DNA from 3 places in the Streptomyces sp. NPDC048331 genome. Region 2 is predicted to be linked to each of the others. Evidence: riboswitches for the same ligand, from Rfam matches in the RefSeq annotation. Region 2 holds a riboswitch; each other region holds the start of a gene.
The links. Region 2 has a riboswitch for thiamine pyrophosphate ahead of ACGFYY_RS27190 (thiamine ABC transporter substrate binding subunit). Riboswitches for the same ligand answer to the same signal wherever they lie in the genome.
Positions count from the first base shown of each region.

Region 1: another riboswitch for thiamine pyrophosphate. It lies ahead of thiC (phosphomethylpyrimidine synthase ThiC); the one in region 2 lies ahead of ACGFYY_RS27190 (thiamine ABC transporter substrate binding subunit).
Region 3: another riboswitch for thiamine pyrophosphate. It lies ahead of thiO (glycine oxidase ThiO); the one in region 2 lies ahead of ACGFYY_RS27190 (thiamine ABC transporter substrate binding subunit).

Region 1 is NZ_JBICYT010000011.1:15,453-19,502, forward strand. Features, by position in the region: gene ACGFYY_RS17680 (glycosyltransferase) at 1-760, shown strand, start outside; gene thiC (phosphomethylpyrimidine synthase ThiC) at 884-2,671, opposite strand; TPP riboswitch at 2,666-2,811, opposite strand; gene ACGFYY_RS17690 (YibE/F family protein) at 2,884-4,050, shown strand, end outside.
Region 2 is NZ_JBICYT010000021.1:56,900-60,949, forward strand. Features, by position in the region: gene rlmN (23S rRNA (adenine(2503)-C(2))-methyltransferase RlmN) at 1-1,109, shown strand, start outside; TPP riboswitch at 1,168-1,277, shown strand; gene ACGFYY_RS27190 (thiamine ABC transporter substrate binding subunit) at 1,363-2,463, shown strand; gene ACGFYY_RS27195 (ABC transporter permease) at 2,559-4,050, shown strand, end outside.
Region 3 is NZ_JBICYT010000034.1:35,568-39,617, reverse strand. Features, by position in the region: gene ACGFYY_RS33540 (thiazole synthase) at 111-905, opposite strand; gene thiS (sulfur carrier protein ThiS) at 911-1,111, opposite strand; gene thiO (glycine oxidase ThiO) at 1,108-2,289, opposite strand; TPP riboswitch at 2,287-2,398, opposite strand; gene ACGFYY_RS33525 (NAD(P)/FAD-dependent oxidoreductase) at 2,480-3,700, shown strand; gene ACGFYY_RS33520 (Rv2175c family DNA-binding protein) at 3,816-4,050, shown strand, end outside.

The DNA.
Region 1 (4,050 bases), on a different contig from region 2:
CATCCACTGGCGTCCCGCCCTGGTCTCCACCCGATTGCCCTGGCGGTACGTCGGCGTACTGCACGAGTACCTGCACTGCGAAGGCTCGTACAGCAACGGAGTCCTCGAAGGCGCCAACATCCTCATCGTCGGCGGCGGGGCGCGCGGCCGGGAGGGGAGCGAGCGGGAGAAGTACCTGCGCGACGCGCGGATCCTCGAACAAGGGCTGCTCGAAGAGCCCGAGAACACCCGCTACGCGTTCTACCTCGCCCAGAGCTGGCGCGACGCGGGCGAGCCCGCGAAGTCGCTGGCCGCCTACGACCTCCGGGCCGACATGGGCGGATTCGCCGAGGAGGCCTACTGCGCACGGCTCTACGCGGCGCGGCTCGCGGCACACCTCGACAGACCGCCGGCCGAGGTGATGGACCGGTACCTGCGCGCGTACGAGAGCCGCCCCACGCGCGCCGAGGCCCTCGGTGATCTCGCCCGCCTGTGCCGGGTCGGGAGCCGTTGGCCACTGGCGTACATGTTCGCCCGGCAGGCGGTACGGATCCCGCGTCCCGACGACATCCTCTTCGTCGAGCCCGACTGGTACGAGTGGCGCGCACTCGACGAGCTGGCGGTGGCCGCGTACTGGACGGGCGCCTACCAGGAGTCGCTGGATTGCAGCGAGCGCCTCCTCGAGGAGGGGTCGCTCCCCGAGGACCAGCGGGCCCGGGTCCTCGGCAACGTCGACTTCGCCCGCCACAAGCTGGACCCGGAGTACCAGGTGGTGGCCTGAGGGAGAGGGCCCGCGACTCCCCCCATAGGGTCGCGGGTCCTCGCCGTCAGCTGTGCTGTGCCGTTTGCCTGTCCTGCGGCTCTGTCCGTCCGCCTGTCCTGCTCTGCCCGACGACCGCGTGCGTCAGTCGGCCAGCGGCAGGTAGACGCGGCTGCCCGAGGCCGCGAACTCGGCGGACTTCTCCGCCATGCCCGCCTGGATCTCCTCCGCCTTCAGGTCCCCGCCGTGCTCACGGCGGATGTCCTGCGAGATCTTCATCGAGCAGAACTTCGGGCCGCACATGGAGCAGAAGTGCGCGGTCTTGGCCGGCTCCGCCGGAAGGGTCTCGTCGTGGAACTCGCGGGCCGTGTCCGGGTCCAGGGCCAGGTTGAACTGGTCCTCCCAGCGGAACTCGAACCGCGCGTCCGACAGGGCGTCGTCCCACTCCTGGGCGCCCGGGTGCCCCTTGGCCAGGTCCGCGGCGTGCGCCGCGATCTTGTACGTGATGACGCCGGTCTTGACGTCGTCGCGGTTGGGCAGGCCCAGGTGCTCCTTGGGCGTCACGTAGCAGAGCATCGCGGTGCCCCACCAGGCGATCATCGCGGCACCGATGCCCGAGGTGATGTGGTCGTAGGCGGGCGCGACGTCCGTGGTCAGCGGGCCGAGCGTGTAGAACGGCGCCTCCTCGCAGATCTCCTGCTGGAGGTCGATGTTCTCCTTGATCTTGTGCATCGGGACGTGGCCCGGGCCCTCGATCATCGTCTGGACGTTGTGCCGCTTGGCGATGGTGTTCAGCTCGCCCAGCGTCTTCAGCTCGGCGAACTGGGCCGCGTCGTTGGCGTCCGCGATCGAGCCGGGGCGCAGGCCGTCACCGAGGGAGTAGGTGACGTCGTACGTCGCGAGGATGTCGCAGAGCTCCTCGAAGTTCGTGTAGAGGAAGTTCTCCTTGTGGTGCGCCAGGCACCACGCGGCCATGATCGAGCCGCCGCGCGAGACGATGCCGGTCTTGCGGCGGGCGGTCAGCGGCACGTAGGGCAGCAGGACGCCGGCGTGGACCGTCATGTAGTCGACGCCCTGCTCGGCCTGCTCGATGACCGTGTCCTTGTAGATCTCCCAGGTCAGGTCCTCGGCGCGGCCGTCGACCTTCTCCAGCGCCTGGTAGAGCGGCACGGTGCCGATCGGGACGGGGGAGTTGCGCAGCACCCACTCGCGGGTGGTGTGGATGTTGCGGCCGGTCGAGAGGTCCATGACCGTGTCGGCGCCCCACTTGGTCGCCCAGGTCATCTTGTCGACCTCCTCCTCGATGGAGGAGGTGACCGCGGAGTTGCCGATGTTGGCGTTGACCTTCACCAGGAACCGCTTGCCGATGATCATCGGTTCGATCTCGGGGTGGTTCACGTTCGCCGGAAGCACGGCGCGACCTGCGGCGATCTCCTCGCGGACGACCTCGGGGGAGACGTTCTCGCGGATCGCGACGTACTCCATCTCCGGGGTGATCTCGCCCCGGCGGGCGTACGCGAGCTGCGTGACGGCGGCGCCGTCGCGGCCGCGGCGGGGCTGACGGGGGCGGCCCGGGAAGACCGCGTCGAGGTTCTTGAGGCCACCGCGCGGCGAGGTGTGCTTGATGCCGTCGTCCTCGGGGCGCACGGGGCGGCCCGCGTACTCCTCGGTGTCCCCGCGGCTGATGATCCAGTTCTCGCGCAGGGGCGCGAGGCCGCGGCGGACGTCGGTCTCGATCTGCGGGTCGGTGTACGGACCGGACGTGTCGTAGAGCGTCACGTCCTTGCCGTTGGTGAGGTGGACCTGGCGGACCGGCACCCGGAGGTCGGGGCGGGAGCCCGCGAGGTATCCCTTGTGCCAGCCGGGCTGGCGCTCGGTCTGGCCGTCGGTGTCCTGGCTGACGGCAGGCGTGCGTGCGTCCTGAATGGTCATGAGACCTGATCTCCCTACGCCGGCATTACCCGGTAACAGGTTCGGCGGTCGACGCAGCCTCTTCCCGTACGCATCTGTGATGCCCGTACGGTGATCAGCGTCCTCTCAGCCCGGTGCTCCGAGCTCCCGCGTTGTGCAAAGGTGCCCCCACGCTAGCGTCATCCATGGCGTGCTGAACAGTGGGCCCCCTCATCTCTTGCGATGATCTGCTGGTGACGCCCTCGCCGCAGCCCCCCACCGAGCCCACAGAGACCCATGGCCACATCGGCCACCCGCATGCGAGCCCCGAACCGTCCGCCAGACCGTCCGACGGGCACTTCGCCCCGCACTCAGGCGGCCGTTCCGACCCGTATGCCGACCCGCATGCCGACGGGATCTCCGGAGGGGACGCCGGCGGGGGCTCCTCGGACCGGTCCCACGACCACGGCCACGACCACGGCCACGGCCACGGCCACAGCCACGGACACGGCCATGGACACGGCCCGGCGGCCCCCGTCTCGAAGCACCTGCGCAAGGTCATCGCCGCCGTACTGATCCCCTTCGCGGCGGCCGTCTTCGTCGGCATGGTGGTGCTCTGGCCGGGCGGCGCCCCCGGCCACGAGCGCACGGGGGTCGGCTTCGACCGGCAGACGCAGCAGGGTGTGGTCACCGCCCTCGAACAGGTCGACTGCAAGAGCGTGAACGCCGCGCAGGCGCCGCCGGCCGAGAACCCCTCCGACCCGGAGGGCGCCCAGGCACGGGGCCGGCAGACCGGTGAGTGCAAGAAGGCGACCGTCGAGGTCAGCAGCGGCCCGGACAAGGGCCGCACCTTCGTGGAGATCGTCCAGCCGGGGGCGCCACGGCAGTTGAATGACGGCCAGGAGGTGGTGGTGGCGTACGCGCCGGACGCGCCGCGCGACCTCCAGTACTCGGTGATCGACGTCAACCGCAAGCTTCCGATGGCGTTGCTGGCCGGCATCTTCGCGGCCGCCGTCGTCCTCGTCGGGCGCATGCGCGGGCTGTTCGCGCTGGTCGCCCTGGTGGTCAGCTTCGGCGTGCTGACCCTCTTCATCCTCCCGGCCATCCTGCAGGGTTCGAACCCGCTGGTCGTCGCGGTGGTCGGGGCGAGCGCCATCATGCTGATCGCGCTCTACATGTGCCACGGGCTGACCGCCCGTACCTCGGTGGCCGTCCTCGGCACGCTCGTCTCGCTGTTGCTGATCGGGCTTCTCGGCTCGGGATTCATCGACTGGGCGTTCCTCAGCGGCAACACCGACGACAACACCGGGCTGATCCACGGGCTGTACCCGGACATCGACATGAGCGGTTTGCTGCTCGCAGGCGTGATCATCGGATCGCTGGGCGTACTCGACGACGTGACGGTCACCCAGACGTCGGCG
Region 2 (4,050 bases):
CCCGCCCCGTTCCGGGAGAGCTCACCTTCGTCGCCCCTCGTGGGGCCAAGAAGCCGCCCCGGCACCTCGCCGACATGACCCCGGCCGAGCGCCGCGAGGCGGTCGCCGCGATCGGCGAGAAGCCGTTCCGGGCCAAGCAGCTCTCCCAGCACTACTTCGCCCGGTACGCGCACGACCCGGCCGAGTGGACCGACATCCCGGCCGGCTCGCGGGAGAAGCTCCAGCAGGAGCTGCTGCCGGACCTGATGAGCGTCATCCGGCACATCTCGTGCGACGACGACACCACCCGCAAGACCCTGTGGAAGCTGCACGACGGCACGCTCGTCGAGTCCGTGCTCATGCGCTACCCCGACCGGGTCACCATGTGCATCTCCTCGCAGGCCGGCTGCGGTATGAACTGTCCGTTCTGCGCCACCGGCCAGGCGGGCCTGGACCGCAACCTGTCCACCGCCGAGATCGTGCACCAGATCGTCGACGGCATGCGCGCGCTGCGCGACGGCGAGGTCCCCGGCGGCCCGGCCCGGCTGTCGAACATCGTCTTCATGGGCATGGGCGAGCCGCTCGCCAACTACAACCGCGTGGTCGGCGCCATCCGCCGGCTCACCGACCCGGAGCCCGACGGCCTCGGTCTGTCGCAGCGCGGTATCACCGTCTCCACCGTCGGCCTGGTCCCGGCCATGCTGCGCTTCGCCGACGAGGGCTTCAAGTGCCGCCTCGCCGTCTCGCTGCACGCGCCCGACGACGAGCTGCGCGACACCCTCGTGCCCGTGAACACGCGCTGGAACGTGCGCGAGGTGCTCGGCGCCGCCTGGGAGTACGCGGAGAAGTCCGGCCGCCGGATCTCCATCGAGTACGCCCTGATCCGTGACATCAACGACCAGGCCTGGCGCGGTGACCTCCTGGGCAAGCTGCTCAAGGGCAAGCGCGTACACGTCAACCTGATCCCGCTCAACCCGACGCCGGGCTCCAAGTGGACCGCCTCGCGGCCCGAGGACGAGAAGGCCTTCGTGGAGGCCATCGCCCGCCACGGTGTGCCGGTGACCGTACGGGACACCCGGGGCCAGGAGATCGACGGCGCGTGCGGCCAGCTGGCTGCCTCGGAGCGCTAGATTCCGCCTCCGTTCGACGCTATTCGGCCACGGGGTACCCTGTGGCCGAACCAATTTCATATTCCGACAGGGGAGCGCCACAGCGCTGAGAGTGCGGTATCCGTCATCCGCAGACCCTCTGAACCTCGCCCCGGTCATTCGGGGTAGGAAGTTCGGTCACCACTCTTGCTGTTGCGCCCTGCCCGGCGTCCGCTCTCGCAGAGCGCCGGGCAGGGCCGCGTCTTCTCCTGGACATCCCAGGAGGAATCAACCGATGAGCACCACCAAGAAGATCGCGGGCGTCGCGCTCGCGGCCGCGCTGGGCGTCACCACGCTCAGCGCCTGCGGCGGCGGCGACACCAAGGACAAGCCCGCCGGCGCGAGCGACGGCCCGAAGTCCAAGACCGTCACACTCGTCTCCCACGACTCGTTCAATGTGACCGATTCGGTCCTGAAGGAGTTCGAGCAGCAGAGCGGCTACACGGTCAAGGTCCTGAAGTCCGGGGACGCCGGCGCGGCCCTGAACCAGGAGATCCTCACCAAGGGCTCGCCGCGCGGCGACGTCTTCTTCGGCGTGGACAACACCCTCCTCTCGCGCGCCCTCGACAACGGCATCTTCACCCCGTACGAGGCCAAGGGCCTCGCCGAGGTCAAGCCCGAGTACGTGCTCGACAAGGAGCACCGGGTCACCCCGATCGACTCCGGCGACATCTGCGTCAACTACGACAAGGCGTACTTCGCCGAGAAGAAGATCGCCCCGCCGCAGACGCTGGACGACCTGACCAAGCCCGAGTACAAGAACCTGCTGGTGGTCGAGAACGCCGCGACCTCCTCGCCCGGCCTCGGCTTCCTGCTCGCCTCCGTCGGCAAGTACGGCGAGGACGGCTGGAAGGACTACTGGAGCAAGCTCAAGGCCAACGGCGTCGAGGTCGTCGACGGCTGGGAGCAGGCCTACAACGAGCGCTTCTCCGGCTCCGCGGGCGGCAAGAAGGCCAAGGGCGACCGCCCGCTGGTCGTCTCCTACGCCTCCAGCCCGCCGGTCGAGGTCCTGTACGGCGAGCCCCAGCCGGCCGAGGCCCCCACGGGCGTCTCCACCGGGACCTGCTTCCGCCAGATCGAGTTCGCGGGTCTGCTCAAGGGCGCCAAGAACGAGGAGGGCGGCAAGGCCCTCGTGGACTTCCTGGTCAGCAAGAAGTTCCAGGAGGACATGCCGCTCCAGATGTTCGTGAACCCGGTGACGAAGGACGCCGCCCTGCCGGAGCTGTTCACCAAGCACGGTGTGGTGGTCGAGAAGCCGGAGAACGTGGCTCCCGAGACCATCGCCAAGAACCGTGAGCAGTGGGTCAAGGCATGGACCGCGCTCGTCGTGAAGTAAGCGGTACCAAGGAGCCGGGCGTGGCGTCGGGGGGCGCCGCGCCGGGCTCCGGCCCCCGCGAGGGGGCGCGGGCGACCGCCGTGCGGCTCGCCCTGATGGCCCTCCCCCTCGCCTTCTTCGGGCTGTTCTTCGCCTACCCCGTCGCCGCGATCGTCGGGCGTGGCCTGAAGACCGACGAGGGGTGGCAGTTCGGCCGGTTCGCGGAGGTGCTGGGCCGCCCCGACATCGCCGACGTGCTGTGGTTCACCACCTGGCAGGCCTTCGCCTCGACCCTCCTCACGCTGGTGATCGCCCTCCCCGCCGCGTACGTCTTCGCGCGCTTCGAGTTCCCGGGCAAGCAGCTGCTGCGCGCCGTGGTGACCGTGCCCTTCGTGCTGCCGACCGTGGTGGTCGGCACCGCTTTCCTCGCGCTGCTGGGGCGGGGCGGGCTGCTGGACGAACTGGTGGGCGTCCGGCTCGACACCACCGTCTGGGCGATCCTGCTCGCGCACGTCTTCTTCAACTACGCCGTCGTGGTCCGTACGGTCGGCGGGCTGTGGGCCCAGCTCGATCCGCGTCAGGAGGAGGCCGCCCGCGTGCTCGGCGCCGGCCGGTTCACCGCCTGGCGGCGGGTGACGCTGCCCGCGCTGGCCCCGGCGGTGGCCGCCGCCTCGCTGATGGTGTTCCTGTTCACCTTCAGCTCCTTCGGCGTCGTACTGATCCTCGGCGGACCCGCGTACTCCACCCTGGAGGTGGAGGTCTACCGGCAGACCGCGCAGCTCCTGGACCTGCCGACGGCCGCCGTCCTGACCATGGTGCAGTTCGCCGCGATCGGCGCGATCCTCGCCGTGCACGCCTGGACCGTGCGCAAGCGCGAGAGGGCGCTGCGGCTGGTGGACCCGGGCCGCACCACCCACCGGCCGCGCGGCTGGGCGCAGCGCACGCTGCTGGGCGGGGTGCTGCTGACCGTCGCGCTGCTGATCGTGCTGCCGCTGGGCGTGCTGGTCGAGCGGTCCTTCGACACCCCCGGCGGCTACGGCCTCGGCTACTACCGGGCCCTTCAGGACGCGGGCGCCGGTGGCGGGACCTTCCTGGTGGCGCCGCTGGAGGCGATCGGCAACTCCCTGCAGTACGCGCTCGCCGCCACCGCGATCGCCCTGCTCGTCGGCGGACTCGCGGCCGCGGCGCTGACCCGGCGCGGAGGCCGCTTCGTACGCGGCTTCGACGCGCTGTTGATGCTGCCGCTCGGGGTGTCCGCGGTGACCGTGGGCTTCGGCTTCCTGATCACCCTGGACGAGCCGCCGCTGGACCTGCGGACCACGTGGATCCTCGTGCCGCTGGCACAGGCCCTGGTGGGCGTGCCCTTCGTCGTACGCACCATGCTGCCGGTGCTGCGCGCGGTGGACGGGCGGTTGCGCGAGGCCGCAGCGGTGCTCGGCGCGTCGCCGCTGCGGGCCTGGCGGGAGGTGGATCTTCCGCTGGTGCGGCGGGCGCTGCTGATCGCGGCCGGGTTCGCCTTCGCGGTCTCGCTGGGGGAGTTCGGCGCGACCGTGTTCATCGCGCGGGCGGACCGGCCGACCCTGCCGGTGGCCGTGGCACGGCTGCTGG
Region 3 (4,050 bases), on a different contig from region 2:
GCAGGGCGCTCCGGATGTCCCCCGGCGCCGAGGGGGGCGGGTGGGCAGCCGCCGGGGCGGGGGCGGGGGTCGCGGGGGCGATGGCCCCGCGCGCGTGGGACCGTACCCCCTCAGAACGCCGGGCGTTCCGGGTCCAGGTCGGCCCGGCCCTCGGTGGGGGAGGACGCTTCCGCGAAGCGGCGTTGGGGGATGCGGCCCGCGCGGAAGGCGAGGCGGCCCGCCGAGACGGCGTCCCGCATGGCCGATGCCATGAGGACCGGTTCCTGTGCGCGGGTCACCGCCGAGGCCAGCATCACCGCCGCGCAGCCCAGTTCCATCGCCAGGGCCGCGTCGGACGCGGTGCCCGCGCCCGCGTCCAGGATGACCGGGACGGACGCGCGTTCCGTGATCAGCTCGAAGTTGTGCGGGTTGCGGATGCCCATGCCGGATCCGATGGGGGACCCGAGCGGCATGATCGCCGCGCAGCCCACGTCCTCCAGCTTCCGGGCGAGCACCGGGTCGTCGTTGGTGTACGGGAGGACGGTGAAGCCTTCGTCGACCAGGGTCTCGGCGGCGTCCAGCAGTTCGACGCCGTCGGGCAGGAGGGTTCGTTCGTCCGAGACGACCTCCAGCTTGATCCAGTCCGTGCCGAGTGCCTCGCGGGCCAGCCGGGCCGTGAGGACGGCCTCGCCCGCCGTGAAGCAGCCCGCGGTGTTGGGGAGGACGGAGATGCCGAGCTTGGTCAGTACGGACAGGACGGAGCCCTGGACCGTGGGGTCCAGCCGTCGCATCGCGACCGTGGTGAGTTCGGTGCCGGAGGCGACGAGGGCGCGTTCCAGGACGTCGAGGCTCGGGGCCCCGCCCGTGCCCATGATCAGGCGGGAGGTGAAGGTCCGGCCGCCGAGGGTGAAGAGGTCGTCCGCCATGTCGGTCAGCCCCCCTGTACCGCGGTCAGGATCTCGACCCGGTCGCCGTCGCCCACGACGGTGGCCGACCACTGCCCGCGCGGGACGACGATCTCGTTGAGTGCGGCGGCGACGCCGGAGGGGGCGGTGGTCAGGGTGGCGACGACCGCGTCGAGCGTGGCGCCGGCGGCGACCTCGCGCGGCTCGCCGTTGACGGAGATGGTCATGCGTACGACTCCTGACGTTCGGCGGAGAACCGGCGGGGGGTGAAGGGGCGCGCGATCTCCGGTAGTTCGCCGGTGGCCAGCAGCTCGGCGAGGACCTCGCCGGTGAGGGGGGTCAGCAGCACCCCGTTGCGGTAGTGCCCGGTGGCCAGGTGCAGGCCCGGTAGGTCGGTCGGGCCGAGCAGCGGGGCGTTGTCGGGGGATCCGGGGCGCAGTCCCGCCCGGGTCTCGGTGAGGGGGAGTTCGGTGATGCCGGGGACCAGTTCGTGGGCGTCGCGCAGGAGTTCGTAGACCCCGCCCGCGGTGACGGTGGTGTCCCAGCCGAGTTCCTCGCTGGTGGCGCCGACGACGAGTTCGCCGTTCTCGCGCGGGACCAGGTAGACGTGGCTGCCCCGGACGACGGCTCGTACGGTCCGCGACAGGAACGGCGCGTAGGCGGCCGGCACCGTGAGTCGTAGGACCTGGCCCTTGACCGGCCGTACGGGGGCCACGACCTCCGGTGGTACGCCCGCCAGCCGGCCTGTGTACGAGCCCGCGGCGAGGACGACCTGGTCGGCGAGCAGCTCCGTGCCGTCGTCGAGAAGGGCTCCGGTCGCCCGGTCGGTGGTGGTGAGCAGCCGCTGCGCGGCCGCCCGGTGGATGGTGACGCCGGCGCGTTCGCAGGCGGCCAGCAGGGCGGCCGCGAGTCGGCGGGGGTCGACCTGGTGGTCGCCGTCGACGCGGAGGCCGCCGCGTACGCCGGGGGCGAGCATGGGTTCCAGGCGGCGGCATTCGCGGCCGGTGAGCCACTCGGACTCCAGGCCGCAGCGGCGCTGGAGGGCGTGCAGTTCGCGCAGGTGGAGGCGGTCGTCGGCGTCGAGGGCGACGGCGAGGGTGCCGCAGGCGCGGTAGCCGATGTCCAGGCCGCCGCTCGCCTCGGCGAGCTCGGCGGCGAACTGCGGATAGCGTGCGGAGGAGGCGAGGCCGAGGCCGAGCAGGGCTTCCTCGCCGTAGTGCAGTTCGGTGACGGGGGCGAGCATGCCGGCCGCGACCTGGGCGGCGCCGCCGCCGGGTGCGGGGTCGGCGAGTACGGTGCGCAGTCCGCGCACGGCGGCCCGCCAGGCGGTGACCAGGCCGATGATTCCGCCCCCGATGACGAGGACGTCGGATCCCGTGGCGGAATCCTTCCGAGATGAGTGCATGGGCGTCCAGCCCCTCCCTTCGCCGGCATGACCCGGATCAGGTTCGTACGGTCGGAGGCCGTCCAGCCTCCCTCTCAGCCCGGTGCGCCGGACTCCCGCGATAGGTACGGTGGCCAGACTAACCCGGCCGTGGATGGCGGGTAAGGCGGCACCTATTCCTGACGGAGCGTCAGGTGATTAGGGTGGCGGCGTGAGCGAGCAGACGGAACAGAATCAGCACGGCGTCGTGATCGTCGGCGCCGGAATGGCCGGCGTGCAGACCGCCGTGGCCCTGCGCGAACAGGGCTTCACCGGCCCCGTGACCCTGCTGGGAGCCGAACCCCACCAGCCCTACGACCGGCCCCCGCTGTCCAAGGCGGTACTCCTCGGCAAGGCCGAGGACTCCGCCTTCGACGTGGACTTCCAAGGCCTCGACATCGACCTCAGGCTCGGCGTCGAGGTCACCGGACTGCGTGCCGCCGTCCACGAGCTGGACACCGAGAGGGGACCGGTCCCGTACGGAACCCTCGTGCTGGCCACCGGCGCGGAGCCGCTGACCGTCCCCGGCACCGAGGACGTGCCGGGCGTGCACCTGCTGCGCACGCTGGACGACGCCGCCCGGCTGCGCCCGGTGCTGGCCGCGTCGCCCCGGGCCGTGGTCGTCGGGGCGGGCTGGATCGGCGCCGAGTTCGCCACCGCCGCCCGGGAGGCGGACTGCGAGGTCACCGTGGTCGAGGCGGCGGACCGGGTCCTGGCGGGGGCGTTGCCCGCCGAGGTCACCGAGCCGATGGCGCGCTGGTACCAGGAGGCCGGCGCGGAGCTGATCACCGGGGCGAAGGTCGCCGGGATCGAGGAAGGGCGCGTCCTGTTGGCGGACGGGCGGGCCCTGCCCGCCGGTGCGGTGGTGGTGGGCATCGGTGCGCGCCCCGCCACCGGATGGCTGGACGGGACCGGCGTGGAGCGCGGCTCCGACGGCTCGATCACCGCGGACGCGTACCTGCGGACCTCGCTGCCCGGGGTGTACGCGGTCGGCGACTGCGCCTCCTTCCCCTCCGGGCGGTACGGGACGCGGCTGCTCGTGCACCACTGGGACAACGCCCTGCAGGGGCCCCGGGCGGTCGCGGCGAACATCCTGGCCGGGGAACCGGCCCAGGTGTACGACCCGGTGCCGTACTTCTGGTCGGAGCAGTTCGGTCGCTTCGTCCAGTACGCGGGCCACCACGGTGGGGCCGACACCCTGCTCCTGCGGGGGGACCCGGCCGGCCCCGCCTGGTCGGCGTGCTGGCTGCGCGAGGGCGCGCTGGTCGCCGTCCTGGCCGTGGGGCGGCCGCGGGACCTGGCGCAGGGCCGCCGCCTGATCGAGACGGCGGTTCCGGTGGACCCGGCCAAGGTCGCGGATCCCGGGACCCCGCTGAAGTCGGCCACCGCCTGACGGGCCGGGCCGTCCCTCCGTTCCCGGGCGCCGGCGGGGCCGGATGGTCGGGGGTGGGACCCGGACGGGGTCGCTCAGGTACCGGCGGCGGAGCCGAGATGGCAGGCTTGTGCCTGTGACCGAGATTGACGCAAAGATCGATGCCCTTGTCCCCTCATGGCTGTACCTCCCCGACATCGCGGAGATGCTGAACATCGAGGTGACCCGGGTCCGCCAGATGGTCAAGGAAGGGCAGCTCATCGCCGTCCGCCGGGGCGAGAACCGCTCCCTCCAGGTGCCGGCCGCCTTCATCGACGGCGACAAGGTCGTCAAGGGCCTTGTCGGTCTGCTGACCGTGCTGCGCGACGACC